DNA from 2 places in the Shinella sp. S4-D37 genome. Region 1 is predicted to be linked to the other one. Evidence: riboswitches for the same ligand, from Rfam matches in the RefSeq annotation. Region 1 holds a riboswitch; the other holds the start of a gene.
What was found. Region 1 has a riboswitch for cobalamin ahead of AB3G45_RS26740 (hypothetical protein). Riboswitches for the same ligand answer to the same signal wherever they lie in the genome.
Positions count from the first base shown of each region.

Region 2: it holds a riboswitch for cobalamin, as region 1 does, so the genes downstream of both, AB3G45_RS01430 (aromatic ring-hydroxylating dioxygenase subunit alpha) here and AB3G45_RS26740 (hypothetical protein) in region 1, are expected to answer to the same signal.

Region 1 is NZ_JBFNXL010000005.1:3,930,274-3,945,494, forward strand. Features, by position in the region: gene AB3G45_RS26730 (glucoamylase family protein) at 1-7,766, opposite strand, end outside; gene AB3G45_RS26735 (hypothetical protein) at 7,765-7,971, shown strand; cobalamin riboswitch at 8,208-8,427, shown strand; gene AB3G45_RS26740 (hypothetical protein) at 8,526-8,741, shown strand; gene metH (methionine synthase) at 8,825-12,616, shown strand; one part of gene AB3G45_RS26750 (IS5 family transposase) at 12,816-13,140, shown strand; one part of gene AB3G45_RS26750 (IS5 family transposase) at 13,140-13,579, shown strand; gene cobM (precorrin-4 C(11)-methyltransferase) at 13,598-14,362, opposite strand; gene cbiE (precorrin-6y C5,15-methyltransferase (decarboxylating) subunit CbiE) at 14,366-15,221, opposite strand, start outside.
Region 2 is NZ_JBFNXL010000001.1:305,903-321,123, forward strand. Features, by position in the region: gene AB3G45_RS01425 (2Fe-2S iron-sulfur cluster-binding protein) at 1-668, opposite strand, end outside; gene AB3G45_RS01430 (aromatic ring-hydroxylating dioxygenase subunit alpha) at 670-1,911, opposite strand; cobalamin riboswitch at 2,002-2,204, opposite strand; cobalamin riboswitch at 2,342-2,560, shown strand; gene nrdH (glutaredoxin-like protein NrdH) at 2,802-3,023, shown strand; gene nrdI (class Ib ribonucleoside-diphosphate reductase assembly flavoprotein NrdI) at 3,033-3,431, shown strand; gene nrdE (class 1b ribonucleoside-diphosphate reductase subunit alpha) at 3,428-5,575, shown strand; gene nrdF (class 1b ribonucleoside-diphosphate reductase subunit beta) at 5,591-6,580, shown strand; gene AB3G45_RS01455 (methyl-accepting chemotaxis protein) at 6,740-8,572, opposite strand; gene AB3G45_RS01460 (GntR family transcriptional regulator) at 9,059-9,742, opposite strand; gene dctP (TRAP transporter substrate-binding protein DctP) at 9,902-10,918, shown strand; partial or broken gene AB3G45_RS01470 (TRAP transporter small permease) at 11,064-11,435, shown strand; gene AB3G45_RS01475 (TRAP transporter large permease) at 11,514-12,881, shown strand; gene AB3G45_RS01480 (malonyl-CoA decarboxylase) at 12,989-14,428, shown strand; gene AB3G45_RS01485 (malonyl-CoA synthase) at 14,425-15,221, shown strand, end outside.

The sequences.
Region 1 (15,221 bases):
GCGGTTTCCAGCGCCACCTTGAGATGGCCGAGATGTTCCTGCCACCGGTCGGCGCGCTGATGGTCGCCGCGCTCGCGGGCGACGGAGATGAAGCCGGAAAGCGTGCCGGCCAGGAACCAGCCGAGCCAGACGCTCGTGCCGCGGCCCGCCTGGCCGACGCGGTTCATGCCGTCGTTCCAGTCGCCGCCGAGAATGAGCGGCAGGCCGTTCTCCCCGGTGCGGGAAAGCGCGAGGTCGAGCGCCCGGGCGCAATGCTCGTAGAGCGGCGCTTCCTCGGCCGAGCGCTCCGGCGTGTAGAAGGCGTCGTGCTGGCCTTCGGCAAGCGGCGCGCCTTCGATGAAGGCGAGCGTCTCGTCGAGGATCGCCCGGTCGCCGGTGGTGCGGCAGTAATATTCCACCGCATGGGCAAGCCAGACCACGTCGTCGGAGATCATGGTGCGCACGCCCGCGCCGCTGTCGGGCAGCCACCAGTGCTGCACGTCGCCCTCGACGAACTGGCGCGCGGCCGCGTTGAGGATCTGGCGGCGGGCAAGCTCCGGCCGGTGCAGGACGAAGGCCAGCGTATCCTGCAACTGGTCGCGGAAGCCGAAGGCGCCGCTCGCCTGGTAGAAGGCCGAACGGGCCTGGATGCGGCAGCCGAGCGCCTGGTAGGGCAGCCAGTCGTTGACCATCCGGTCGAGCGCGGCATCCGGCGTCTTCACCTGCAATGTCCCGGTGAAATCGCTCCAATAGGTGCGCACGGCGGCCATGACGGCGTCGAAATCGGTCTTGCGGCTTTTCTCGGCAAGCGCCGGGGCGCCTTCCGCATCGTCGGTGTCGCCGAGCACGAAGACGAGTTCGCGCTTCTCCCCCGGTTTCAGCGCGATATCGACGGCAAGCGCCGCGCAGGGATCGCCGATGCCTTCGGCCGATCCCGAAAGGGGCTGCCCGGCCGCGACGGCATCCGGCAGTACGATATCGCCGCCGCGGCCGATGAAATCGCGGCGCCGGGCGGTGAAGCTGGCGACCGGCGCATCGACGGCGAAGAAGCTCGTCCTTCCGGCGAAATCGAAACTGTAGGGATTGGTGGCCAAGAGCGCGCCGCTCTCCTCGTCATGGCTGGTCAGAACGAAGGGCGCGGTTTTCGCCGGGCTGTTGCCCAGCACCCATTCGACATAGCCGTAGACCGTCAGGCTGCGTTCCGTGTCGCCGGTGTTCTTGACGACGAGGCGGGAATACTTGACCGGCTCCTCGGGATCGACCGTCTGCACGAGATCGAGCTCGATACCGTCCTCCCAGCTGCGGAAGGCCGTGTAGCCGAGGCCGTGCCAGGTCTCGAACTTCACGGTGTTCCTGCGCGACAGGGCCGCGAAGGGCGCGATGACCGTGCCGCGCTCGTTGTCCCTGACATAGAAGGCTTCGCCGGGGCGGTTGATGACCGGATCGTTGGTCCAGTGGGTGAGCTGGAAGTCGCGTGAATTGCGGCTCCAGGTGTAGCTCGCGCCCTCCGCCGAGACGTGGAAGCCGAAATGCGGGTTGGCGATGACGTTGATCCACGGCTGGGGCGTCGCCTCGCCGCCGCGAAGGCGCACGGCATATTCCCGGCGTTCCTCGTTGAAGCCGCCGAAGCCGTTCCAGAAGGCAAGGCCCTTGCCGTCGATCTCCACCGGCTCGCCTGCGGGAGCCGGCGGCTTCGGCGCGGGTAGTGCCGGTGCCGTTTCCGCCTTCGTCTCCTCCTCGCCGCGGGGTGTCGCGAAGAGGGAGACCGTGCGGGCGATCTGGTCGGAGAGCGTGCCGTTGCGGGCATGGAAGACGGCGCGGGCCGTCGCCAGCAGCGCCTGCCAGGTGGTGACGTCCATCAGGTCGCGGCGCACGGTGAAGACATGCTGGCGCGCACCGTCGGACTGGCTGCGGATGCGCAGGTTCTCGCACATATGGTCGAGCGTGTGCTGCATGTCCTGCGCATAGGAGGCGGCGCGTTCGTTGAGGATGACGAGGTCGGCGACGACGCCGCGATGGCGCAGGTAATCCTGCGCGCGCAGCGCCTCGCGGGCGACTTCCACGTCGATCTCGTCGTTGATGCGCAGCACGAAGATCGGGAAATCGCCCGAGATTGCCAGCGGCCAGAGCGCCGACTGGGCGGTAAGGCCGTTCTCGATCGTGCCGGTGTCGGCTCTGAGGTGCATGTCCGGATAGGTGAGGTAGCGGCCGAGCATCTGGAAGCTCGCCGCCTCCTGCGAGGTGACGCCGACATGGCGCATATGCACCTGCGAGCGCGTCCAGGCATGGATCATCTCGTGGTTGAAGCTGTCCGGATGGCGGTAGCGGTCGATGGCGGCGTCCACCTCCGCGCGGCTCGGCGCGGCAATGGTCCAGAAGATGACCTTGACCTTCTTGCCCGCCGGCACGCGCACGACGCGGCGCAGCGCCAGGACCGGATCGAGCGTGAAGCCGTCCGTGCCGGAAAGCTGCGCGCCCGGATCGAAGGCGGCGGCGGTCGCCAGCGAACGGCCGCGGCCGATGAAGCGGCGGCGATCGGTCTCGATCTCGGTGCGGCGCGAGGGACCGGCATTGTCCACGATGAGGTGGGCGATCACCATGTCCGGTTCGTTCGGATTGCGCTTCTGGCGCTCGGCGCGGATGACGTCGCCGCGCTTGCCGATCTCCGTCCTGATGAACATCTTCGAGAACAGCGGGTGGGCGTTGTCGGCGTCATCGGTCGAGATGACCGGCTCCATGTAGGAGGTCACCTCGATGAAGCGGTCTTCCGGCCCGGTGTTGAGCAACGTCAGGCGGCGGCCTTCGGCATCGTGCTCGGTGGCGACGATGCACTCGACCTCGCTGGTCAGCGTGCCGACCGTCTTGATGAACTCGGCCTTGTCGTCGCCGAACTGGGTCTTCGTCACCTCGCCCTCCGCGCGCCTCGGCTCGGCGGTGGCGGACCACCAGTCGTTCGTCGCGGTGTCGCGCAGGAAGAGGAAGGAGCCCCAGCGGTCCTCGGTCGGATCGGGCTTCCAGCGGGTGACGGACTGGCCGTTCCAGCGCGAATAGCCCGCGCCCGTCGCCGTCAGCATCACGGCATAGTGGCCGTTCGACAGGAAGACGGTCTCGCGTTCCTTCAGGAAGGGTTCCTTGATGATGCGGATTTCCGGGCGCAACAGGTCGGCCTGCGTGCTGCCGACGGTCTCCGGCTCGCGCTTGGCATTGATGACCGGAATGTCGCGCGGCGCCTTTTCCTGCAACAGCAGTTCGGCCGCCTCGATGACGGGATCGGCGTGGAAGCGCTCGCGCAGCGCGCCGTTGAAGACGACGTTGGCGACGGCGGCGATCGACATGCCATGATGGTGCGCCATGTAGTTCTTCACGACGGCGCAGGTCTTGCCCTCGGGCACGCGGGTCGGCGTGAAGTCGACGGCATCGTGGAACCCGTAGACCCCGAGCGCGCCGAGCTTGCGCAGGCGTTCTAGGTTTTCCAGCGCTGCCTTCGGCGCATATTGCGTCGCCAAAAGCGAGGCATAGGGTGCGATGACGGCGTTCTGGCCGAGACCGCGTTTCAGGCCGAGTGTCGGCACGCCGAAATTGGTGTACTGGTAGGTCAGTTCGTGGTCGCGGGCGTTGAAGGCCGCTTCCGAAATGCCCCAGGGCGTGCCGAGGCGGCGGCCGTGGTTCATCTGCTCGACCACGACGAGATTGTTCGTCTGGTTGAGGATGCCGCCCTGGCGCTCCTGCATGACGAGCGGCGGCATCAGGTATTCGAACATCGAGCCCGACCAGGAGACCAGCGCCCCGCGCGAGCCGACCGGCACGACCGGGCGGCCGAGCTTGTACCAGTGCTCGGTCGGAAGGTCGCCCTTGGCGATGGCGAAGAGGCTGGTGAGGCGCGCCTCGGAGGCGAGCAGGTCGTAGCAGGCCTCGTCCAACTCGTTCGTCTCGACGCGGTAGCCGATCGACAAGAGGCGGCGTTCCGGGCGGAAGAGGAAGCCGAAATCCATCGAGAAGGCGATGTCGCGCGTGCGGTCGCGCAGCACGACGAGGCGGTCGCGCAGGCCCTCGATGCTGCCGAGGTCGAACACGCTGTCGGCGATATGCGCCTCGCAGGTGGCGACCAGCGCGCCCGCCCATTTGGCAAGCTCGCCGCTCTCGGCCGACTTGATCTCGTGGTCGAAGTTGACGATCAGCTTGTTGACGTCGCGCGCCAGCACCGAGAGGTTGATGACGCGGATGGAGGCGAATTCGTGCTCGCGCTTGACGGCGGCCAGCGCATTCTTGAAGCCGGTGATGCGCTCCTCGATGAGGCGGCGCAGCGGGCGCACGGTCTTGCGGTCGTCCGGCAGGTCCTTCAGCGTCTCCGACAGGATCGAGGCGACGTCGCCGATGCCGTCGAGGCTGCCCTGGAGATGGGCCGAGGGGGCTTCCGCCCATTCGCGGCACATGGAGGAGACGGCGATGAGATGGCCGGCCAGGTTGCCGCTGTCGACCGCCGAGACGTAGCGCGGACCCAGCGTTTCCAGCGTGTTGGTGCGATACCAGTTGTAGAGGTGGCCGCGATATTTCGGCATGCCGTCGATCGTGGCGATCGTCTGTTCGAGCCGGCGTACCGTCTCCTCGAACGAGATCCAGCCGAAATCGCGGGCCGAGATGACCGAGAGGAGATAGACGCCGATATTGGTCGGCGAGGTGCGTTCGGCCAGCACCGGCTGCGGCGTCTCCTGGAAATTGTCCGGCGGCAGGAAATGCTGCTCGGCGGTGACGAAGGTCTCGAAATAGCGCCAGGTGCGCCGCGCGATCTTGCGCAGTTCGCTCGCCACATAGTCGGAGACGACGAGCTGGTCCTCGGTCTCGGCGGTCCGGCTGACATACCAGGCGATCATCGGCGACAGCGCCCAGACGAGGGCGAAGGGAATGCCGATATAGGGAAGGCCGGTATCCGAGATCATGGCGAGCGCCACGGAAAGCACGGCAAGCGCCGGCGCCTGCCACATCGACCTGTAGTGGGCGGCGATGCCGCCGCGCGCGGTGCTGTCGGCCTGCGCGGCGGTGCGCCATTCCAGCATCAGCTTGCGGCTGATGACGGTGCGGTAGAGCGAGCGCACGATGGCATCGGCCATCAGCGCCGCCGAATGGGCGATGAAGACGATGCGCAGCGCGACCTGCGCGTTCGCCGCGCGGATATCGGAGATCACGCGATGGACATGGGCGCGCGCGACGATGTCGTTGCGGCGCGGCATGACGCCGGAGATCAGCGAGAGCGTCGGGGCGACGAAGAGCAGGAAGATCAGCACGAGCTGCCAGACCAGCGCCTGACGCGGCTCCATGTAGTACCAGCCCATGACGGAGGCGACGAGCCAGCCGATCGGGATGAGGCTGCGGCGCAGGTTGTCGTACATCTTCCAGCGGCCGAGCATGGAAATACCGCTCGACGGGCCGAATATGTAGGGCAGCAACTGCCAGTCGCCGCGCGCCCAGCGATGCTGGCGCGAGGTTTCGGTGCCGTAGCGGGTCGGGAAGTCCTCGACCAACTCGACATCCGTCACCAGCGCGCAATGCGCCAGCGAGCCTTCGAGCAGGTCGTGGCTGAGGACGGAGTTCTCCTCGATGCGGCCCTTCGCCGCCGCCTCGAAGGCGTCGACGTGATAGAGGCCCTTGCCGGTGAAGGTGCCTTCGCCGGCAAAGTCCTGGTAGACGTCGGAGACGGTGAAGACATAGGGATCGATGCCGCGGTCGGCGGAGAAGATGCGCTGGAAGGTCGAGGCTTCCTTGCCCGTCGTCAGCGACGGGGTGACGCGCGGCTGCAGGATACTGTAGCCGGCGGTGACCTCGCCCTTTTCCGCGTCGATGACCGGACGGTTGATCGGGTGGTGCAGCTTGCCGACGAGCTTCGTCACCGCATCGCGCATCAGGCGCGTGTCGGAATCGAGCGTCATGACGTATTTCACGTCCGCCGGCACGATGTTGGCGCCCGGCAGGAAAGTCGTGTCGCCGTCGCCGCGCAGGAGAAGGTTCAGCTCGTGCAGCTTGCCGCGCTTGCGCTCCCAGCCCATCCAGCAGCCTTCGGAGGGATTGTAGAGGCGGCGGCGGTGCAGGAAGTAGAAGCGCGTGCGGCCGTCATAGGCATAGCGCGCCGAAAGCGTCGCGATCTCGCGCTTGGCATAGTCGAGCACGTCGAGGTCGGCGGGGGTCTCCTCCGCCTCGCTGTCGGCCCAGTCGCTGAGCAGCGAGAAATAGATCTCGCCGCGCGGATTGGCGAGGTAGTGGACTTCGAGATTGCGCACGAGTTCGTCGACATGGTCGCGCTTGGAGATCAGACAGGGCACGACGACGAGCGTGCGGGCATCCTCGGGAATGCCGTCCTTGAACTCGTAGCCGACGAGGCGCGAGGGCGTGACGAAGAAGGTGACGAGCGTGTTGAAGAGGCCCGTCGCACCCTCGGAGGCCGGCAGCGCGAAGAGCACCAGCATGATCAGCCAGGCGCCGTCGGGAATGTCGATCTGGTCGAGGAAATAATAGACCGCGATCATCGCGAGCAGCGTCAGGATGATGTTCGGCCCGGCGATGGCGAACCAGTCGAGCTTGCGGCCGAAGCGAACGGCGCGCTGGACGATCGACGGGCGGTAGCCGATGCGCTTTTCCAGCAGCTTGCGCTTCTTGCCGACGAGGAAGGCGGCGACATTGGCCTCGTAGTCGAGGTCCTCGACATGCGCCGCGGCGTCTTCCGCTGTCATCGCCAGCGCCGTCTCGGTCACTTCCAGCTCGGTCTTGCCGGAGCGGCGGGCGAAGCGCTCGATCGTGTTGCGATACTTGTTGCGCGAACCGAAGTCGAGGTCGCTGTAGTCCGACCCCTGGCGCAGCGCCTCGTCGAGGCGGCTGACGCTCTCGAACCAGACGGGCCATTCGGTATCGTCGACCGCGCGCAGGCTCTTGATGAGCGAGCTCATCGTGACGTTTCCCGAGGAGAGGCGGTTGTTCTCCGCCACGATCAGCTCTTCCAGGTCGCTGCCGCGGCTTTCGATCTTGCGCTCCAGCCACTGGATCACCGCGCCGGAGGCCTGAAGGCCGTCGCGCAGGCGATAGAGCAGCTGGATGACGAAGGTGTTGTCCGCGATGAAGCTTTCCAGCGTCTGGAGATGCGCGATGGACTTTTCCGGATCGTTGAGGCGGACCAGTTCGTCGGCTACCTCGTTGGCCTTGAAGCGCATCTTGCGCGAGCGCTCGACGCGGCTGGAAATGCGGCGCAGGTTCTCCAGCAGCACGAAGCGGATGAAGGAGGGCAGGGCCCACAGCTCGCCGATCTTCAGCGCGTCGACCTTCTGGAAGCCCTGCACGAAGGCCGTCAGGCCCTCGTGCGAGACGCCGCTGTGGGTATGGGCGACATAGAGCCAGGCGAGCGCGAGCGTGCGCGGCATCACCTGTCCCTCGACCTCGATGGTCGGAAGCTGGCGATAGAAACGGCGCGGGAAGTCGCGGCGGACCTCCTGGATCGCCTCCTCGACGACATAGTAGTTGTCGAGCAGCCATTCGGCCGCCGGCGTGATCTGCGCACCCGCCTCGACGTCCTTGGCCGTCGCGCGGTAGACGCGGAAGATTTCCTTCTCGTTCTCCTTGTGCCGGGCGCGGAACTCGAAGGGATGGAAACCGGGCAGCGGCGCGCGCTTGTCGCGCGCCAGCGCCTCGCCGCAATCGGCCAGCTCCTCCAGCGTCAGATAGGTGGCGCGGATCGAATCGTTATAGTCGATCTGCTTGGCGTCAGCATCGCGCGAGGAGGCTTGCGGCGTATTATGAAGGGGCATGTTTCTGATTCTGGATCCGGCCATGTTGAACCATCCGGCGACGGCCATTGCGCCGAACGGTTTTTTGCGGGCAGGCTTCATCTCGGTGCCGCGATCAGCCATGCGACCAAACAGCGCCAGGACGGCGCGATCGGGGTGGACATGGCTCAAGCGACACGCTGATCGGCATCCTGGCCGCGTGGTGCATGAAAACGGCATTTTTTAGCCGTAAGGACAGAGACTTGCAACATGTCAACATGACCGGATGGCGCAGCATCGACCCTCATCTGCGGTTTTGGTGAATCGCACGCCTCTCGCACGAGGCGAGCGGACGCAAGAAGCAGGAAAATGCCAAATGGGCGAGGCGGGGAAAAGTTCCCGGCCCTGTCCTGCGGGCGCTCCAGCTTGTGTCCAACCCGTCCCAGGAGGCTTTCGCGCCATTGACTTGTCGCCTTCGCCACGCCACTCTGGCGCCGTCAGGGTCTTCCGGGTCAATTCGGCTCGGAGGCTAAGAGGGAAGCCGGTGCGATGCTCCGAAAGGAGCGCCAAGACCGGCGCTGCCCCCGCAACTGTGAACGGCGAGCTGCTGTCGCTCCATGCCACTGGTGGATCTTCACCGGGAAGGCGAGACAGACGCGATGACCCGCAAGCCAGGAGACCTGCCCTGACAGTCGTAACGTCCATGGGCGGGGTGTCCCAGTGGTGCGCTTGCTGTCGCCTTTCGGCGACGTTCCAGCAGCGTGCGTCCGGTCATCCCCCAATTTTCCGATTGGGGAAGAAATGCTTGCCATCATCAATGACGATCTTGCCGGCGCTGGAAGGCCGGAATCCATCTTCATCTCCTGGCTGCTCTGGCAGCCGCGCGGCGTCGACCTTGCCAGCGAGGCGCTGAAGGAGGTGCAGAAGCTGGCGCGCTACGAAAAGGTCGATCCCGATATTGCCCGGCTGAAGGCGCTTTTCGCCTCGCTGGCGGGTTCGGACCGGTCGATGCACTGATCGGAAACGCATAAAGACATATTGACATAAAGATATCTTTATGTGATCTCCGGTGCAGGATTGCTGCACCGGAGGGCTTTGCCATGGCCAAATCGCACCTGGAGACCCTGTTCGGACCCGAACTACCGCCGCGCGACGGAGGCGAGATTCGCGCTGCTCTCCAGGCCGCCGCGCGCGAGCGCATCCTGGTGCTCGATGGCGCCATGGGCACGGAAATCCAGACGCTGAAGCTGGCCGAGGACGATTTCCGCGGAGCACGCTTCGGCGATTGCGCCTGTCACCAGCAGGGCAACAACGACCTCCTGACGCTGACCCAGCCGGGCGCGATCGAGGACATCCACTACCGCTACGCGCTGGCGGGCGCCGACATCCTGGAGACCAACACCTTCTCTTCCACCACCATCGCCCAGGCCGACTATGGCATGGAGGACATGGTCTATGAGCTGAACCGTGACGGCGCGCGCCTTGCCCGCCGCGCCGGCCTCAGGGCACAGGAAAAGGACGGCCGCCGCCGCTTCGTCGCCGGCGCGCTCGGGCCGACCAACCGCACCGCCTCGATCTCGCCCGACGTCAACAATCCCGGCTACCGCGCCGTCACCTTCGACGATCTCAGGGTCGCCTATGCCGAACAGGTGCGCGGCCTCGTCGACGGCGGCGCCGACATCATCCTGATCGAGACGATCTTCGACACGCTGAACGCCAAGGCGGCGATCTTCGCGACGCGCGCGATCTTCGAGGAAAAGGGCATCGAGCTGCCCGTCATGATCTCGGGCACGATCACCGACCTTTCCGGCCGCACGCTGTCCGGCCAGACGCCGGAGGCCTTCTGGAATTCGGTGCGCCATGCCGACCCCTTCTCCGTCGGCCTCAACTGCGCGCTCGGCGCCAACGCCATGCGCGCCCATCTCGCGGAAATCTCGTCCGTCGCCCAGACCTTCGTCTGCGCCTATCCCAATGCCGGCCTGCCCAATGCCTTCGGCCAGTACGACGAGACCCCGGAGGAGATGGCCGCCCAGATCGAGGGTTTCATGCGCGACGGGCTCGTCAACGTGGTCGGCGGCTGCTGCGGCTCGACGCCGGACCATATCCGCGCCATCGCCGAGGCCGCCACGCGCCACAAGCCGCGCGAGATCCCGGATATCCCGCGCCACATGCGCCTTTCGGGCCTCGAACCCTTCACGCTGACCGAGGCCATTCCCTTCGTGAATGTCGGCGAGCGCACCAACGTCACCGGCTCGGCCAAATTCCGCAAGCTGATCACCGCCGGCGACTACGCCGCGGCGCTGGACGTCGCCCGCGACCAGGTGGCGAACGGCGCGCAGATCATCGACATCAACATGGACGAGGGCTTGATCGATTCCACCAGGGCGATGGTGGAATATCTCAACCTGATCGCCGCCGAGCCGGATATCGCCCGCGTCCCCGTTATGATCGATTCGTCGAAATGGGAGGTGATCGAGGCGGGCCTGAAATGCGTGCAGGGCAAGCCGCTGGTCAATTCCATCTCGCTGAAGGAGGGCGAGGAAGCCTTCCTGCACCACGCGAAACTCGTGCGCGCCTATGGCGCCGCCGTCGTCGTCATGGCCTTCGACGAGAAGGGCCAGGCCGACACGAAGGCGCGCAAGGTGGAGATCTGCACCCGCGCCTACAGGCTGCTCACCGAGGTCGCCGGCCTTGCGCCGGAGGATATCGTCTTCGACCCGAACATCTTCGCGATCGCCACCGGCATCGAGGAGCATGACAATTACGGCGTCGATTTCATCGAGGCGACGGCCGAGATCACCGCGCGCCTGCCGCACGTCCATATTTCCGGCGGCGTCTCCAACCTCTCCTTCTCCTTCCGAGGCGACGAGCCGGTGCGCGAGGCGATGCACGCCGTCTTCCTCTACCACGCCATCCAGGCGGGCATGGACATGGGCATCGTCAATGCCGGCCAGCTCGCCGTCTACGACACGATCGAGCCGGAATTGCGCGAGGCCTGCGAGGACGTGGTACTCAACCGCGTGCCTACGGTCGGCGGCACGGCGACGGAGCGCATGCTGGAGATCGCCGAGCGCTTCAAGGGCGCCGGTGGCAAGGAGGCCAAGGAGCGCGACCTCGCCTGGCGGGAATGGCCGGTCGAAAAGCGGCTGGAACATGCGCTGGTCAACGGCATCACCGAATTCGTCGAGGAAGACACGGAAGAGGCAAGGCAGAACGCCGAGCGTCCGCTGCATGTCATCGAAGGCCCGCTGATGGCCGGCATGAACGTCGTCGGCGACCTGTTCGGCGCGGGCAAGATGTTCCTGCCGCAGGTGGTGAAGTCCGCCCGCGTGATGAAGCAGGCCGTCGCCGTGCTGCTGCCCTACATGGAGGCCGAGAAGCTTGCCAATGGCGGCGGTGGCGAACGGCAGAGCGCGGGAAAGATCCTGATGGCGACCGTCAAGGGCGACGTGCACGATATCGGCAAGAACATCGTTGGCGTCGTGCTCGCCTGCAACAATTACGAGATCGTCGACCTCGGCGTCATGGTGCCGGCGACGAAGATCCTCGAGACGGCCAAGGCCGAGAAGGTGGATATCATCGGCCTGTCCGGCCTCATCACGCCCTCGCTCGACGAGATGGCGCATGTCGCCTCAGAGATGGAGCGCGAGGGGTTCGACATTCCCCTCCTCATCGGCGGGGCGACGACGAGCCGCGTGCACACCGCCGTCAAGATCCATCCGCGCTACGAGCGCGGCCAGGCCGTCTACGTCACCGATGCCAGCCGCGCCGTCGGCGTGGTGAGCAGCCTCTTGTCGGCGGAGATGAAGCCCGGTTACGTCGAGACGCTGAAGGCGGAATACCGCAAGGTCGCCGAGGCTCACGCCAGGAACGAGGCGGAGAAGCAGCGCCTGCCGATCGCCAGGGCCCGCGACAATGCGTTCAGGGCGGACTGGTCGGCCTATACGCCGAAGACGCCTTCCTTCCTCGGTACCCGCGTCTTCCAGGACTGGGACCTGGCGGAGCTTGCCCGCTATATCGACTGGACGCCGTTCTTCCAGACCTGGGAGCTGAAGGGCGTCTATCCGAGGATCCTCGACGACGAGAAGCAGGGCCCGGCGGCGCGCCAGCTTTTTGCCGACGCGCAGGCGATGCTGGAGAAGATCATCGCGGAAAAGTGGTTCACCCCGAAGGCCGTCGTCGGCTTCTGGCCGGCGGGCAGCGTGGGCGACGATATCCGCCTCTTCACCGACGAGGCGCGCGACAGGGAGCTTGCGACCTTCTTCACCCTGCGCCAGCAGCTTTCCAAGCGCGACGGGCGGCCGAACGTGGCGCTGTCCGATTTCGTCGCGCCCGTCGACAGCGGCAGGCAGGATTATCTCGGCGGCTTCGTCGTGACGGCGGGCATCGGCGAGATCGCCATCGCCGAGCGCTTCGAGCGGGCGAACGACGATTACAACTCGATCCTCGTCAAGGCGCTGGCCGACCGTTTCGCCGAGACCTTCGCCGAGCGCATGCACGAATATGTGCGCAAGGAACTGTGGGGCTACGCGGCGAACGAGACCTTCACGCCGGCCGAACTGATCGGTGAGCCCTATGCCGGCATCCGCCCGGCGCCGGGCTATCCCGCCCAGCCGGATCATACGGAAAAGACGACGCTCTTCCGCCTGCTCGACGCAGAGAAGGAAATCGGCGTGGAGCTTACCGAAAGCTATGCCATGTGGCCCGGCTCGTCGGTTTCCGGCCTCTATATCGCCTCGCCCGAAAGCTACTATTTCGGCGTCGCCAAGGTGGAACGCGACCAGGTGGAGGATTACGCGCGCCGGAAGGGCATGGCCGTCGCGGAGGTGGAACGCTGGCTCGGGCCCGTGCTCAACTACGTGCCGGTGACCGCGCGGGAAAACGCGGCCTAGAGCATTTCCAGTCGAAGCGAGATCGCTTCGGCGTCGGATAATGCGATACAAACAAGAATCTAGAGCATTTCCAGCAAAAGTGCGAAGCGGTTTTGCGTCCGGAAATGCGGAAATGCTCTAGGCTGTGGTGACAAATTAAGGATCTGAGGTTCCCTTTGCGTCTCAAATCAGATTCAACGCTGGCTTTTGGAGTTTGGCGATGGATGGGGAGATACTTCGAGACGACCAATGGGAGTTGCTGAAGCCGTTTGTACCCGGTGGTCGTAAGGGCAGGCGCGGTCCGCGCAGCGATGGTCGCCGTTTCTTCGACGCAATACTGTGGCTTGCCCGTTCTGGCGCACGCTGGCGCGATCTGCCTGAAGATCGCTTCGGCCCCTATCAGACGATTAAGCGGCGCTACTACCGCTGGATCGAACAGGGCATATTCGACCAGATCTTCGAAGCCGTCGCTGCAGACCCAGACATGGAATGGCTGTCCATCGACGCCACAGTTATCCGGGCGCAGGCGCAAGCCGCTGGCGGACTTCGAAAAAGGGGGGAGCGCAAGCCCAGGCGCTCGGCCGTTCCCGTGGTGGATTCGGCAGCAAGATCCATGCTGTAGTCGATGCGCTGGGATTGCCCGTTCGCTTTCGGATCGGTCCCGGACAACAAAACGACATGGCACCGGCTTGCGACCTTGTTCGAGGGCTGCCAGCCAAGCAGGTGCTCGCTGATAGAGCTTACGATGCCGACAGTCTGCATGACGTCATTCTGGACCAAGGCGGCGAACCGGTCATACCGCCGCGTCGTCATCGCAAATACCAGCACGCTTACGATCGTATCGCTTACCGCCAACGGTGGGGTATCGAGAGCTTCTTCGCCAAGCTCAAACAATGGCGGCGCATCGCAACACGCTACGACAAGCTTGCCGCCAATTTCTTAGGCTTCATCAAGCTTGCAAGCATCATGTTATGGATCAAATAGTTAAATCGTCACCACAGCCTAAAGCCCCTCACGCCCCCGGAACCGCCGCTGGTAGGCGGGATCGTAGAGCGCGCTCTCGCGAAAATCCTGCGCGCCGAGCGTGCGGCCGACGAAGATCAGCGCCGTGCGCTCGATCGGCTCCTCGGCGACCTTGGCCGCGATATCGGCCAGCGTGCCGCGCACCACGCGCTCGTCCGGCCAGGAGGCCTTGACCACGATCGCCACGGGGCAATCCGCGCCGTAGAGCGGCGTCAGGTCCGAGACGACCTTGTCGAGCGCATGGATGGCGAGGTGGATCGCCAGCGTCGCGCCCGTCGCACCGAAATTCTCCAGCGTCTCGCGGTTCGGCATGGGCGAGGCGCGGCCGGAGACGCGGGTGAGCACGAGGCTCTGCGCGATGGCGGGAATGGTGAGTTCGCGGCCGAGCGCGGCGGCGGCGGCGGCGAAGGAGGGCACGCCCGGCGTCAGCGTGTAGGCGAGCCCGTGTCTTTCCAGCCGGCGGATCTGCTCGGCGACGGCGCTCCAGACGGAGAGGTCGCCGGAATGCAGCCGCGCCACATCCTCGCCCGCCGCGGCGGCGCGCAGATACTCGGCCTCGATCTCGTCGAGCGACATCGGCGCCGTATCGACGATGCGCGCCCCCGGCGGGCAATATTGCAGCAGTTCCGGCGACACGATGGAGCCGGCATAAAGGCAGACCGGGCAGGCGGCGATGAGGTCGCGGCCGCGCACGGTGATGAGATCGGCAGCGCCGGGGCCGGCGCCGATGAAATGAACGGTCATCCCTCAATCCTCGATTTGTTTAGCCGGCTTCATCCAGCGCCATTGCGTGACCGGCATGGCCGGTCGCCAGCCCGTCATCTGCCCGACGGGCGATGCCCGCGCGATGTCGATCCGGATCAGCGCGCCGCCGAGCCGGGCGTGAAGGGAAAGGAGCACGGCTTCCATTTCCGTCGTCACCGCATTGGCGACAAGCCGGCCGCCCGGCTTCAGGCCGTCGATCGCCGCTGCCATGACGCCCGCCTCGCTGCCGCCGCCGCCGATGAAGATCGCGTCCGGCGCGGCCAATCCGGCAAGCGCCTCCGGCGCCGCCCCCTCGACCACGGCAAGGCCCAGCACGCCGAAGCGCCCGGCATTGCGGCGGATGCGGGCGGCGCGATCCGCATGGCCCTCGATGGCGATGGCCCGGAGCGACGGATCGGCCAGCATCCATTCGATGCCGATCGAACCCGAGCCGGCCCCGATATCCCAGAGAAGCTCGCCGCGGCGCGGCGCAAGGGCGGACAGCGTCAGCGCGCGCACCTCCCGCTTGGTGATCTGGCCGTCATGCTCGAACAGCCCGTCGTCGAGGCCCGGCGTACAGGCGAGCACCCGCGCGCCGTCTCCGGCGGAAACCTCCACCGCGCAGACATTCAGCATATCGGCATCGGCAAGGGTAAACCGCGCGGCCTGATGGCGGCTCACCCGCTCGCGCGGCCCGCCGAGCGCTTCCAGCACCGTGAGGGCCGAGGCCCCGAAACCGCTTTCCGTCAGCAAGGCCGCGAGCGCCGCCGGCCCGTCGCTGTCCGAGGTCAGCGCCAGGATGCGCCAGCCGGGGTGAAGGTGCGGGCGGATGAGATCGACGGGGCGGCCGTGCAGCGAG
Region 2 (15,221 bases), on a different contig from region 1:
GTGCGCTCGCGGAAGTCGGGCGCGAGCAGCGAGAGGCGGGCGGCGTCGATGCGGCCGGTGAGGCCATGCCAGCCGTCGCGCGGATTGTGCCCCTCCACGACGAAGCCGAGCGCCAGGTTCGGCATCTGGGCGGCAAGGCATTCGAGTTCCGGCTTGAACAGGAGGTCCTCCGGCTTGCGGGCGCAGGTGACGAAGGCGACATGCGATTGCGGCGCGCAGTCCGCCATCCAGCGTGTCATCGACATCATCGGCGTGACGCCGGACCCTGCCGAGACGAACAGGTATTTTTCCGCCGGATAGCGCACTAAGGAGAAGTCGCCGAGCGGGCCGAAGGCCTTCAGCTTCATGCCGGGGCGCAGGTTGTCGAACATCCAGCGGGTGCCGATCGAATTCCTCTGCGCTTTCACCGTCACGGCCACGGAGAACGGCCGCGACGGCGTCGAGGACAGCGTGTAGGTGCGCATGACCGGTTCCTCTTCCGAGACCAGCAGTTCCAGCGTGACGAACTGGCCCGGCAAATAGCGGAACCAGTTCTTGTGGTCGGAACTGAAGGTGAAGGTCATCACGTCGGCCGTTTCCACGGTGGCGGCGATGCATTCGAGTAGGTTATGGCGGTCATGCCACGGATGAAGCTCATCGAAGTGACGGAACGGGGCAATTGTCGTCATATCACGCCACTCGGGACATCGGTTTCTTGTTGCCCAGGCGATCGATCATGAAGTTCGAATACCATTCGACAAACTGCATGACGCCGCCTTCGTCCTCCGGTGAATAGGGGCCGGGCCGGTAGGCCGGTGAGCGGATGCCGAAGGCGTTTTCCTCGACGATCCGGCGGTCTTGATCGTTGGTCTCGGTCCAGACATGGGTGAGTTCGTCGAGACGGTAGTCGATGCCCTCGACGGCATCCTTGTTGACCAGCCATTTCGTCGTGACCTGCGTCAATTCGGGGCCGAGCGGCAGCACGCGGAAGGTGATGGCGTGGTCGGCCAGCACATGGTTCCACGTCGTCGGATAGTGGAAGAGCAGCAGCGTGCCGATATGGTTTTCCAGGACGTCGTTGGAGAGCGGACGTGCGACGGCGCGGGCACCCGACATGGTGTAGCTCTCGGCCTCCTGGATGAGCGGCATGCGCGCGGCGCGAAACTGCCCGGTCGGCGACATGCGGAACTCGCTCGGCAGGCCGGATGCCTCGCACTTCGCCCAGTGCTCGGCGATGACCGGATCGTCCTTGGCCCCCTGCACGCCCGTGGCGCTCGGCGCTTCCGGATAGGTGCGGCAGAGTTCGGGATGGTTGGCGGCGCAGTGATAGCACTCGCGGTTGTTTTCCCAGACGAGCTTCCAGTTGCCCTTCTCGACGATCGTGCTTTCGAAGGCGACCTTGGTCTCGCCGAGGCGGTGGCGGGCGAGATAGGGCTCGACCATGCCACGGAAGGCGGAGAAATCCGGGGCCTCGTCGGCAAGGCAGATGAAGATGTACCCGCCGACGGTCTCGCAGTGGATTTGCTTCAGGCTGTGCTGCGTCCTGTCGAAATCCTCGGCCATGTGGCGGGCGAAGAGCAGCGAGCCGTCGAGTTCGTAGGTCCACTGGTGGTAGGGACAGACAAGCTTGGCCGACGAGCCCTTGTGCTGCGTGCAGACGCGCGAGCCGCGGTGGCGGCAGGAATTATGCAGCGCCCGGACCGTACCGGAGCGGTCGCGGGTGACGACCACGGGATAATCGCCGATCTGCACGGTGAAATAGTTGCCCGCCCTCGGGATCTCGCAGTCATGGCCGATGAACAGCCAGTCACGATACCAGATCGTCTCGAGGTCGAGCCTGTAGTGGTCGGGGTCGATGTAGAAGGCCTGTTCGAGGCTGTGGCCTTCACGCCGGTTCCTGAGTTTGTGGAGAACGTCGCTGCGAATGTCCATTGTCCTGATCCCAAAGGGACTGTTGGATGGAATCGCGCTCCGGCATGCCCGTATCGGGCATGCCGTCGCCCGATCGCCCACCGCAATCAGTCGTTTCATGTCATCTCGGGCTGGTTTCCGGACTTCAGAGCCGTCCCTTAGGACCATCGACGCCTTCCCAGGTGGACAAACCCAGTGGCATTCGTCGACGTTGCGCTCTGCTACCGTTGCGGGGGCAGCGCCGGACTTTCACCGGCTTCCCAATTATCCGCATTGCGACCGAGCAATGCGGCACCCAAGACAAGGAGAACATACTTCACTCTCGAAGGATTTTGGCGATCCCTAACGACATTCGCCGCGTCGCATTTCGAACAGTGCGCCTCATTTCCCCTGGCTGTGGGGAAGCCGTTGATAATCGATCATAGCCATTGACGCATTTCTTGGCTCGTCTACTATATCTTGTGTTCGAGGTTCCTTCGATTCGAAAATGTCGAAGGCTAAGACGGGAATCCGGGGCGACCATGATGGTCGTGAATATCCGGAGCTGCCCCCGCAACTGTAAGCGGCGAGCATTCGTTCGACAGAGCCACTGGGGCGCAAATGCCTTGGGAAGGCGGACGGATGCCGCGACCCGCAAGCCAGGAGACCTGCCTCGCACATGAACGTCCACGGGCGGGGTGTCCGGCAGGCGAGCGTTGGGTTGCGGAATGATGCCGCCCCGCCGTCTCCCTTGATGCCCCGCGAAAATGTCTCGGGGTGAAGTCATGTCGATCCTGTTTCCAGTTCCTGCGCGCGAGTAACGGCGCCCGGCCGTCGCCACGGCGGTCGTCCATCTATTTCAGCTCATCGAACGGTTGTCGGCGGATGACCGAGCGATCTCCCATGCCCGATTGCCCGATCACGAGGAAGCCATGTCCATCACCGTCTATTCCAAGCCCGCCTGCGTCCAGTGCACCGCGACTACCCGCGCACTTGATCGTCAGGGCATCGACTACAGCGTCGTCGACATTTCCGAGGATGCCGATGCGTTCGCGCTCGTCCAAGGCCTCGGCTATCGCCAGGTTCCCGTCGTCATTGCCGGCGAGCAGCATTGGGCGGGCTTCCGTCCGGATATGATCAGTGCGCTCGCCTGAGCCGGCGCAATGGCGGGACTCGTCTACTTTTCCAGCCGGTCGGAAAACACCCACCGCTTCGTGGAGAGGCTCGGCGTCGAGGCCCAGCGCCTGCCCGTCGATGCCACCGAGGAGCCGCCGGAGGTCGAAGAGCCCTTCGTGCTGGTTTCGCCGACCTATGGCGGAGGCGGTGAGAAGGGAGCGGTGCCGAAACCGGTCATCCGCTTCCTCAACAACCCGCGCAACCGAAACCTGATCCGCGGCGTGATCGCGGCGGGCAACACAAATTTCGGCACCGGATATGCCGTCGCGGGCACCATCATCGCCGCGAAATGCGCCGTGCCGTTCCTCTATCGCTTCGAATTGCTCGGGACGGATGAGGATGTCGACAACGTCAGACAGGGACTGGAACGATTTTGGACACGATGACGATCGAGAAGCCGGCCAAGACGCCGGAAATCACGGCGCTGGACTATCATGCGCTGAATGCCATGCTGAACCTCTACGACGAGGATGGAAAAATCCAGCTCGACAAGGACCGGCAGGCGGCCAAGCAATATTTCCTCCAGCACGTCAACCAGAACACCGTGTTCTTCCACAACCTCAGGGAAAAACTCGATTACCTGGTGACGGAGGGCTATTATGAGCAGGACGTGCTCGACCAGTATGCCTTCAATTTCGTGCGCGATCTCTTCGATCACGCCTACGGGAAAAAATTCCGCTTCCCGACCTTCCTCGGCGCCTTCAAATATTACACGTCCTATACGCTGAAGACCTTCGACGGGAAACGCTATCTGGAGCGCTACGAGGACCGCGTCTGCATGGTGGCGCTGACGCTGGCGCGCGGCGACGAGGCGCTTGCCCGCGATCTTGTGGATGAAATCATCTCCGGCCGCTTCCAGCCGGCGACGCCGACCTTCCTCAATGCCGGCAAGAAGCAGCGCGGCGAGCTCGTCTCCTGCTTCCTTCTGCGCGTGGAGGACAACATGGAGAGCATCGGCCGCTCCATCAATTCGGCGCTCCAGCTTTCCAAGCGCGGCGGCGGCGTCGCGCTGTCGCTGACCAATCTTCGCGAGATGGGCGCGCCGATCAAGCAGATCGAGAACCAGTCCTCCGGCGTCATCCCGGTGATGAAGCTCCTGGAAGATTCGTTCTCGTATGCCAACCAGCTCGGCGCGCGGCAGGGGGCCGGCGCGGTCTATCTCCACGCCCACCACCCGGACATCATGCGCTTCCTCGACACCAAGCGCGAGAATGCGGATGAGAAGATCCGCATCAAGACGCTGTCGCTCGGCGTCGTGATCCCGGACATCACCTTCGAGCTCGCCAGGAACAACGAGGACATGTACCTCTTCTCGCCCCACGACGTGGAACGCGTCTACGGCGTGCCCTTCACCGAGATCTCGGTGACGGAGAAGTACCGCGAGATGGTCGAGGACGGCCGCATCCGCAAGAAGAAGATCAAGGCGCGCGACTTCTTCCAGATCATCGCCGAGATCCAGTTCGAGTCGGGCTATCCCTACCTCATGTTCGAGGACACGGTGAATCGGGCGAACCCGATCGCCGGCCGCATCACCATGAGCAATCTGTGCTCGGAAATCCTGCAGGTGAGCGAGGCGAGCGCGTTCAACGACGACCTCTCCTATGCGAAGATGGGCAAGGACATCTCCTGCAATCTCGGCTCGCTCAACATCGCGGCCGCGATGGACTCACCGGATTTCGGCCAGACGATCGAGACCGCGATTCGCGCGCTGACGGCCGTCTCGGAGATGAGCCACATCTCCTCGGTCCCCTCCGTCGAAAAGGGCAACGACGACAGCCACGCCATCGGCCTCGGCCAGATGAACCTGCATGGCTATCTCGCCCGCGAGCGCATCTTCTACGGTTCGGAAGAAGGCATCGACTTCACCAACATCTATTTCTACACGGTGACCTATCACGCGGTCCGCGCCTCGAACCGGCTGGCGGTCGAGAAGGGCGTGAGCTTCAAGGGTTTCGAGAACTCGCAATACGCCTCGGGCGAGTATTTCGACAGATATACGGAAGCCGAATGGCGGCCGGCGACGGAGAAGGTGCGCGGTATCTTCGAAGAGGCCGGCATCCATATCCCGACACAGGAGGACTGGCAGGCGCTGAAGAAAGCCGTCATGGACGGCGGCCTCTACAACCAGAACCTCCAGGCCGTGCCGCCGACCGGGTCGATCTCCTACATCAACCACTCGACCTCCTCGATCCACCCGATCGTCTCGAAGATCGAGATCCGAAAGGAAGGCAAGATCGGCCGCGTCTACTATCCGGCCGCTTATCTGACCAACGACAATCTCGACTATTACCAGGATGCCTACGAGATCGGCCCGGAGAAGATCATCGACACCTACGCGGCGGCGACGCAGCATGTCGACCAGGGCCTGTCGCTGACGCTGTTCTTCCGTGACACGGCGACGACGCGCGACATCAACCGGGCGCAGATCTACGCCTGGAAGAAGGGCATCAAGACTATCTACTACATCCGCCTTCGCCAGATGGCGCTGTCCGGCACGGAAGTGCAGGGCTGTGTCTCCTGCGCCCTCTGATATCCGGTGACCGACATGAACATCCAAGTGAAGACCAAGGCCCCGAAGGCCGCCAGCGCCATCCGCGCCATCAACTGGAACCGCATCGACGACGACAAGGACCTCGAGGTCTGGAACCGCCTGACCGGTAATTTCTGGCTGCCGGAAAAGGTGCCGCTCTCCAACGACATTCCGTCCTGGGCGGCCTTGAAGCCGGAGGAGCAGAAGCTCACCATCCGCGTCTTCACCGGCCTCACCCTGCTCGACACGATCCAGAACGGCGTCGGCGCGGTGACGCTGATGGCCGATTCCGTCACGCCGCACGAGGAGGCGGTGCTGTCCAACATCTCCTTCATGGAGGCGGTGCACGCGCGCTCCTATTCCTCGATCTTCTCGACGCTCTGCCTGACGCCGGATGTGGACGATGCCTATCGCTGGTCGGAGGAGAACGAGTTCCTGCAGAAGAAGTCCGCGCTGATCCTGGAGCAGTATGGGTCCGGCGATCCTTTGAAGAAGAAGGTCGCCTCCGTCTTCCTCGAAAGCTTCCTGTTCTATTCCGGCTTCTATCTGCCGATGTACTGGTCGAGCCGCGCCAGGCTCACCAACACGGCCGACATGATCCGCCTCATCATCCGCGACGAGGCCGTGCACGGCTACTATATCGGCTACAAGTTCCAGCGCGCGCTGGAGCGACTGTCGGAGGAGCGCCGGCAGGAGATCAAGGACTTCGCCTTCGACCTTCTGCTGGAGCTCTACGACAACGAGGCGAAGTATACCGAGGAACTCTACGACGGCGTCGGCCTCACCGAGGACGTGAAGAAATTCCTGCACTACAACGCCAACAAGGCGCTGATGAACCTCGGCTACGAGGCGCTCTTCCCGCCGGAAGCGTGCAAGGTCAATCCTGCGATCCTCTCCGCCCTCTCGCCGAACGCCGACGAGAACCACGACTTCTTCTCCGGCTCCGGCTCGTCCTATGTCATCGGCAAGGCCGTCGCGACCGAGGATGACGACTGGGATTTCTGACGATCCACTCTCGTGCTCCGGATCCTATCCGGCGGCCCTATGGAAGGGGCGGAAGAAAAAGCAGGAAGAAGATATGCGGTTCGATCTCCACCCGGGAGCCCGTGGCCCCGGCGATCGAACCGCGTTGAAGCGAGCGGCACCGAAGGACTGTGACGCGACTTAAAATTCTCTCCATGTCTGGCCGCCGGCGGCCGCCAGCCTTCGGACAGGCGTCCCGGCGGCGATTGCGTCCGGTTGCTTTTGGGCAGCCGACTGAAGAGCGGGCTCTTTCGCCGATTGCGAGAGGGTGAACTGCGAAAGAAGCCTGTTCAGCGCGCCGACCTCGGCTGCCAGCGCGTGGCTCGCGGCGGTCGTCTCCTCGACCATGGCGGCATTCTGCTGGGTGCCCTGATCCATCGTGTTGACCGCCGTGTTGATCTCCTGAAGCCCGGTCGACTGTTCGCGGGCCGCCTCGACAATGGCCGAGACGTTCTGGTTGATCTCCTGCACCTGCTCGACGATCCGTTGCAGCGAGGTCCCGGTCTCTCCGACGAGTTGGGCGCCTGCGCGCACCTGCTCGCCGGAGGCGCTGATCAGCGTCTTGATTTCCTTGGCGGCACCGGCCGAGCGCTGCGCCAGTTCACGCACTTCCTGAGCCACGACGGCAAACCCCTTGCCGGCCTCGCCCGCACGGGCGGCCTCGACGCCGGCGTTAAGGGCGAGCAGATTGGTCTGGAATGCGATCTCGTCGATGACGCCGATGATGTTGCTGATTTCCCCGGAGGACTTCTCGATTGCCTGCATGGCGGAAACCGCACGCTGCATCACTTCGCCGGATTTCTCGGCCTGCACCCTGGTCCGCTCAACCAGCCCGCCGGCTTCCTCGGCGCGGCGCGTGGAATCCTTGACGGTCGTGGTGATCTCCTCGAGAGCGGCGGCCGTCTCTTCCACGGAGGCCGCCTGCTGCTCCGTGCGCCTCGACAGATCGTCGGACGCCGAACGGATTTCCCTGACGCCGGCATCGATGCCGCGGGCATTGTCACCAACGGTCTGAAGGGCTTCCTGGAGCTTGGCGACCGAATTGTTGAAGTTCTCCCTCAGACCGTCCAGATGAACGGCGAACGGCGTCTCGATGCGATAGGTGACGTCGCCCTGCGAGAGCCGTTCAAGGCCCGTCGCAAGACCGTCGACGGCGAACTGCGTGTCGGCCGCGACGCCAGCCTTCTGGGCTTCCTGTTCGATCCGCTCCTGTTCGAAGGAGGTGCGATTGGCCTCTGCCTCGCCTTCGAGGCGCTGCCGCTCGATCGCCGCCTCCTTGAAGACCTCGACGGATTTCGCCATCTCGCCGATCTCGTCCCGGCGCGCGGTGGCCGGCACGTCGACCGAATCGTCACCGGAGGCAAGCCGGCTCATGACGGCGGTGAGCAGGTTCACCGGCTTCACGACGCTGCGCACGACCGCATAGGTCCCGATCAGGGTCGCAAGGAAGGCGAAGGCCAGGAGCCCGCCGAAGAGCATCATGCTGTGCCAGAACATCGCATCGATGTCGTCGGTGTACACGCCGGTGGCGACCGCCCAGCCCCACGGCTCGAAGAGCGCGACATGGGAATATTTCGGATATTGCCCGTCCATTCCGGGGCGAGGGGCATGATAGGCGATGAACCCATCGCCATTCTCGCGCACCATTTTCACGAACTCGCGATACAGCAGCTTGCCTTTGGCATCCTTGTAGTCCGTCATGTCCTGCCCGACCTTGCGGCTCGGATGGAGCACGATGCGATGATCCATGTCGAAGGCGAAGAAATATTCGCTCTTTTGATAGCGCACCGAGCCGACCGCCAGTTTTGCCTGCGCCTGCGCCTCTTCACGGGTCAGCGTGCCGTCCTGCTCCATCTTGTGATAGGCGGCGAACACGCTCAGCGCGCTTTCGGTCATGGCCTGGAGCATTGCCTTGCGTTCGGACATCGTTCGCTCGTGCTGCTGGAACAGGCCGAAGGCGACGGTGCCCGCCATGAGGGCGAGCGTCAGCCCCACCAGCAGGTAGAGCCGGGCGGATATGCCGGACAATCTTGTCCTGGACCGGCCGCGGTCGTGGGCGTTCCTGGAAGCGGGGCTGCGATCGGTCATGCTGATATCCTCCGGCATGGTGATGACGTGATCGAACACGACGGTCTCGACTGCCTGTGGGCTCATCTCCCGGGCCCGCCTCGTGTCGCGGATTTCGTCGCGCGGCCCTCCTTCGAGGGCGGTTGCACGTTTCCTCGTCGGGCGCAGGCCCGCACGAGCACGTATCTCGGGAGTGGAAGCGCTCCATCATGGAGCAGGGGAAGTCGACCTTCGTGCTCTTTCGCGAGAGCAAAAGAACTCAATGGCGCTTGTCGGCTTGCGGCTGAACGCCGTCAGGCGGGACGCTGCCTGGGCATGTTGTCACCGAGCAAATAACAAAAACTTAAACGGCGGCAGTTCGGCACGATTGTTCCGCAAGGGCCGCGGGTCGGCTCACCCCAAGGACATGCTGCGCCGCTGTTCGCGGTCCCGTTCGCCGAGCGTGGCGATGAGGTCGCTGAAGCGATCGCCCTGCACCGCGATATGGCCGCGCAGCAAGGTGCGCGCGGTCTCCGTCTCCCCGGCGAGAATGGCCTGCACGATCTCACAGTGCTCCTTGAACGATACCTTCATGCGGTTGCGCACCCGAAGCTGCAGGCGCCGGTAGGGCTGCAGGCGCCGATGGAGGGCCTGGCACTGCTCTTCAAGGAAGCCGCTGTGGCTCGCGGCATAGATCACATCATGGAACACTTCGTTTTCATAATAGTAGCGGTCGGTATCGTCGCTGTTGGCCGCCGCCTCGCATCTCGCATGCGCGTCGAGCAGGATCCTGCGGTCCTCCTCGGTATGCCGGCGCGCCGCAAGCGCGCCAGCCATGCCCTCCAGCTCGGCCATCACATCGAACATTTCGAGCAGCCGGTTGGGTTCCGGGGCGCTGACGACGGCCCCGCGATGGCGGCGGTGCTCGATCAGGCCGGCGATGGACAATTGCTGCAGGGCTTCGCGGATCGGCGTTCGCGAAACACCGAACCTTTCCGCGAGGGAGACTTCATCCAGTCGTTCGCCGGGGCGGAGGGCTCCGGTGGCGATCTCTTCTTCGATTTGCGCTCTGAGGCGGCTCGATTGGTTCATGCTCATGAACAAATTTTGCGCAGTTTCTCATCCGGGCGCAAGAGGCTCCATGCAGTATCTTTTTTATTGCATGCAATCTGATTGACAATGAATGCATTCCGCTTGTAGCTTTGATACAGACGGGCAATCGTGGAGGAGGCCCGCTACTTCAGGGAGGACTACATGATGCCCCTTACGCGCAGACAGGCCTTGATTGGCGCTCTGGCAATGCCCGCGGTCGTCGGGACACTCGGCAAGGCCCGTGCCGCCACGACGTTGAAGATTTCCCACCAGTTCCCCGGCGGAACGATAGAGCAAGGTGACTTTCGCGACCGGCTGGTCCGGGTCTTCGCCCAGGAAGTGGAGAAGCGCACGAACGGCGAACTGAAGTTCGAGATCTACGCGAACTCGTCGCTGATGAAGACCAACGCGCAATTCTCGGCCCTGCGCAAGGGCGCGCTGGATATGTCCCTCTACCCGCTCGCCTATGCCGGCGGCGAGGTGCACGCCTGCAACCTCGGACTGATGCCGTGCCTCGTGACGTCCTACGAGCAAGGGGCGGCGTGGAAGAATGCCGAAATCGGCAAGGCGCTTTCCGCGACTGTCGAAAGCAAGGGCGTGCAGTTCATCTCATGGGTATGGCAGGCTGGCGGCGTTGCCTCCCGCGGGGAGGTGGTAACGAACCCGGCTAGCGTCGAAGGCATCAAGATCCGTGGCGGCAGCCGGGACATGGACCTGATGTTCACGTCGGCGGGCGCCCAGGTGTCCACCATGCCGTCCAACGAGATCTATATCGGCATGCAGACGGGTGCGCTCGACGCGGCAGTGACGTCTTCGACCAGCCTCATCTCCTTCCGTCTCGAGGAACTGGCGAAATCCTTGACCGCCGCCCGCACGGGCTCGTTCTGGTTCATGCTGGAGCCGCTCCTGATGTCCAAGGCCATCTTCGACAGTCTGCCCGAGGACCAGCGCAAGGTTTTGCTGGAGGTGGGCGCGGAGATGGAACCGTGGGGCACGGCCGAAGCACGCAAGGACGACGAGGCCGTCGCCAAGATCTATCAGGAAAAAGGCGTCGCCGTCTCGGACCTGAGCGCCGAGGACCTGGCCGCCTGGCGCAAGATCGCCGAGGAGAGCGCCTGGAAGGATTATGCCGCCAAGTCAAGCGAAGCCGCCGATCTCCTGAAGTTGGCTCAGAAGGTGTGAGCGGATGGGCAACGTCAGACACGATGCCATTCTCGGCGCCGACACGGTGGACCCTATCGGGTCCATCGGCACGGCTTCCCGCGCTCTTGCCGCCGTCAACAAGATCGCATTCCGGCTTTCCGGGCTTGCGCTGGTCGCGGCGGCGATGGTCCTGACCTTCGGCGTCGTTCTCGGCCATGTCAGCGGACGTTCGGTCCTCTGGCAGGACGAGGTCATGATCTTCCTGGTCGCCGGCGCCATCTTCCTGTCGGCGGCCTCCGTCCAGGCCGTCCGCGGCCATGTCGGCATCGATCTCGTCGAGCATGTGGCGCCGGCCATCAAGGCGCTGCTGCGAACCGTGGTCGATACGGCCGTGCTCGCTTTCTCCATCCTCTTTGCCTGGAAGTCGGGGCTGCTGCTGCACGAGGCCTGGGTCGAGGGGCAGATCACGCACTCCGCCTGGGGGCCTCCGCTCTGGGTTCCCTATTCGCTGCTGACGGCGGGGATGATCCTCCTTGCGCTCCAGGTCGCGCTCCAGGTTCTGGAGCGGTCCTATGTCGCGCTCGCCATCGGCCTCGTCGCCGTCATCGCCTTCGCGTTGTGGGACAGGTCGCCGATGGCGCTCGTCTCGGGCGTTCCGCAATGGGGGATCGGCATCGCCTACTGCGTCGCCACGCTTGTCGTCATGTTTTCCGGCATGCCGATCGCCTTCGCACTCGGCGTCGTCGCCGTCTCCTTCATGATCTTCTTCATGCCGGCGGCGTCCGTCGATACGATCGCCCAGAATTTCTACGAGGAACTGGCGAACGTCATCATCCTCGCCATTCCCCTGTTCATCCTGAAGGGGGCGGCGATCGGGCGGTCGGATGCGGGCAAGGATCTCTATTCCGCACTGCATGCCTGGCTCTACAAGATTCCGGGCGGTCTCGGCATCGCCAATACCGTCGCCTGCGGACTGTTCGCGGCGATGGCGGGTTCGTCGCCGGCCACCTGCTCGGCGATCGGCTCGGCCGGGATCCCGGAAATGCGCGCTCGCGGCTATTCCGGCGGCTTCGCCGCCGGCATCATCGCCGCCGGCGGCACGCTCGGCATCCTCCTGCCGCCGTCCGTCACCATGCTGCTCTATGCCGTCGCCGCCGAGGTATCCCTCGGAAAGCTCTTCCTGGCCGGCATCGGTCCCGGCCTCCTGCTCATCCTGATGTTCGCCGGCTATTCGATGCTGCGCTACAGCAAGGAGAAGCAGCAGGCACTGGCGCAGGTCCATGTCTCGGGTGCGCCGAAATCCGCGCTCCTTGCGGAAGAGCACTACACGCTCGGCGAGAAGATCCGGATGATCACCTGGGTCGCCCCCTTCGTCCTTATCCTCGCCGGCGTCATGGTCGTCCTCTATGCCGGCTGGGCCACGCCATCGGAGACGGCCGGGGTCGGCGCGGTTCTCGCCTTCCTCGTCATCGGTGCGATGTACAGGCTGTGGCAGCCGTCGAAGATCATGCCGATCGTCTCGGGCACGCTACGGGAATCGACCATGCTGCTGATGATCATCGGCATGTCGCTGATCTATTCCTATGTGATGAGCTATCTTCACATCAGCCAGGCCACGGCGGCGTGGATCATCGACCTCGACCTGTCCAAGTGGGTGCTCCTTGCGGCCATCCTGTCGTTCGTCATCGTGCTTGGTTTCTTCCTGCCGCCGGTTTCGATCATCCTGATGACGGCGCCCATCATCCTTCCGCCGTTGAAGGCGGCCGGCTTCGACCTGATCTGGTTCGGCGTCGTCATGACGATCGTCATGGAGATGGGGTTGATCCATCCGCCCGTCGGCCTCAACATCTTCGTCATCAAGAACATCGCGCCGGATATCTCGCTTTCGGAAATCATGTGGGGCACGCTGCCATTCGTGATCCTGATGGCGATCGCAGTCGTCATCGTCTGCTTCATGCCCGGCATCGTGACATGGTTGCCGGATACGATCATGGGTGGTTGAGCGCCGGAAGCTGGCGGCAACGGCAAAGATGAATCCGAAAAGTCCCTCCGGCCGCTCGGCCGTAGGGACGCCAACCGGCCCTCACATCAGAACGGCGGGCAGATCCGATGAACACGGCATCCTTCCTGAGCGACATGCTGCAGACCATCACCGAGCGGGGCCGGCGTTTCCTTGCGCTTGCACCCATGCCGAGAGACGACGGACGCCATCCGATCGACCACCTTGCAGCCCTTTGCGAAACGCTGCTGACGAGCCGCGGCGAGGCGTCCGGCATGGCGCTCGCTACGGACATCATGGAGCGCTGGCATGGTCTCGATGCCGATGGGCAGCGCGATTTCATGCATATGCTGCTCGCACGGTTCGGCCCGCGGACCGACCGCCTCGAAGCGGCGATCGAGGACTACCGCAAGCGCCAGACCTCGAAGACGCTGTTCGAGCTGCACATCGCCGCGGAGCCGCGCCGGCAGGAACTGATCCGCCGGCTCAACCTGGCGCCCAACGGCATCGCGACGCTCGTCGAGATGCGCGAAGGGCTGCTGAAGCTCAAGGCCGGGGAACGCGACCTCGAAGCGGTCGATTCGGATTTCGCCCATCTCTTCGGTTCCTGGTTCAACCGCGGCTTCCTGGTGTTGCGGCCGATCAACTGGGCGACGCCGGCCAATATCCTGGAGAAGATCATCCGCTACGAGGCCGTCCATCACATCGACGGCTGGGACGAACTGCGGCGCAGGCTGGCCCCCGATGACCGGCGGTGCTTCGCCTTCTTCCATCCCCAGCTTCCCGACGATCCGCTGATCTTCGTGGAGGTGGCGCTCACGCGGGAAATGCCCTCGAACATCGCCGATCTCCTGCGTGAGGATCGCGCCCCGATCCGCGAGAGCGAGGCGACGACGGCCGTCTTCTATTCCATCTCGAACTGCCAGGAGGGCCTGCGCGGCATTTCCTTCGGCAATTTCCTCATCAAGCAGGTGGTGGAGGACCTGCGCCGCGCGCTGCCGAAGCTCGATACCTTCGTCACGCTTTCCCCGGTGCCGGGCTTTGCCGACTGGCTCATGCGCGAGCGGCGCGCGGAGGCTTCCGACGCGCTGACACAGGCCGAGAAGGCGACGCTTGCCGCGATCGACACGGCCGATTGGGCCGCGACGAGCGACCTCGCCGCGGGGGTGCAGCCGGTCATGATGGCCGCGGCCGCCTGGTACTTCCTGAAGGCCCGCACCGCCGACGGCCGCGTCGTGGATCCGGTCGCCCGCTTCCATCTCGGCAACGGTGCCCGACTGGAACGCATCAATTTCCTGGCCGACCTTTCGCCGCGCGCCATGCGCCAGGCGCACGGGCTGATGGTCAACTACCTCTACAAACTCGACGACATCGAGACCAATCACGAGGCGTTCGCGGGCAAGGGCGACGTGGCGACGACATCGGCGATCCGGCGGCTCGTGCCGGCCGACAGGGGATCGCGCAGCCTGGTGCCGCTCGGTGGAACGCAGACGAAGACCGAGTCCCAGGGCAAGACGGGACAGAAAAGAAGCAGGGAGTTTACCGCATGAGCAATCATCTCTTCGACGCCATCCGTTCGGCCGCCAGGCCGGCCGCGCCCTTCATCGAGATGCTCGACGGAAGACGTTGGACCTATGGCGACATGCTTGCCTTGTCGGGCCGGCTCGCCAGCGCGCTGGAGACCCTTCAGGTGCGTCCCGGCGACCGGGTGGCGGTTCAGGTGGAAAAAAGTCCCGAGGCGCTGATGCTCTATCTCGCCTGCCTGCGTGTCGGCGCCGTCTACCTGCCCCTCAACACCGCCTATACGCTGGCCGAACTCGACTATTTCATCGGCGACGCGGAGCCGCGGCTCGTCGTCGTCTCCCCGCCGGCGCGCGACGGCATCCTCCCGGTTGCCGGGAAATACGGCGCCCATGTGGAAACCCTGGACGATGCCGGCGGCGGCTCCCTGATCGAACTGTCGCAGGACGAGAGCCCGGATTTCCTGGATGCCGAGCGCGGCCCGGACGACCTTGCGGCAATCCTCTACACTTCGGGAACGACCGGCCGCTCCAAGGGGGCGATGCTGACGCACGAGAACCTGCTCTCGAATGCGACGACGCTCCGGGACGTCTGGCGCTTCACCAGCGTCGACCGGCTTATCCATGCGCTTCCGATCTTTCATACGCACGGGCTGTTCGTCGCGTCCAACGTCACGCTGCTGTCGGGGGCGTCGATGTATTTCCTGCCGAGGTTCGATGCCGCCGAGGCATTGCGGCTGATGCCGTCGGCGACGGTGATGATGGGGGTCCCGACCTTCTATGTCCGCCTTCTCCAGCAGGCTGGCCTCACCAGGGATGCGGC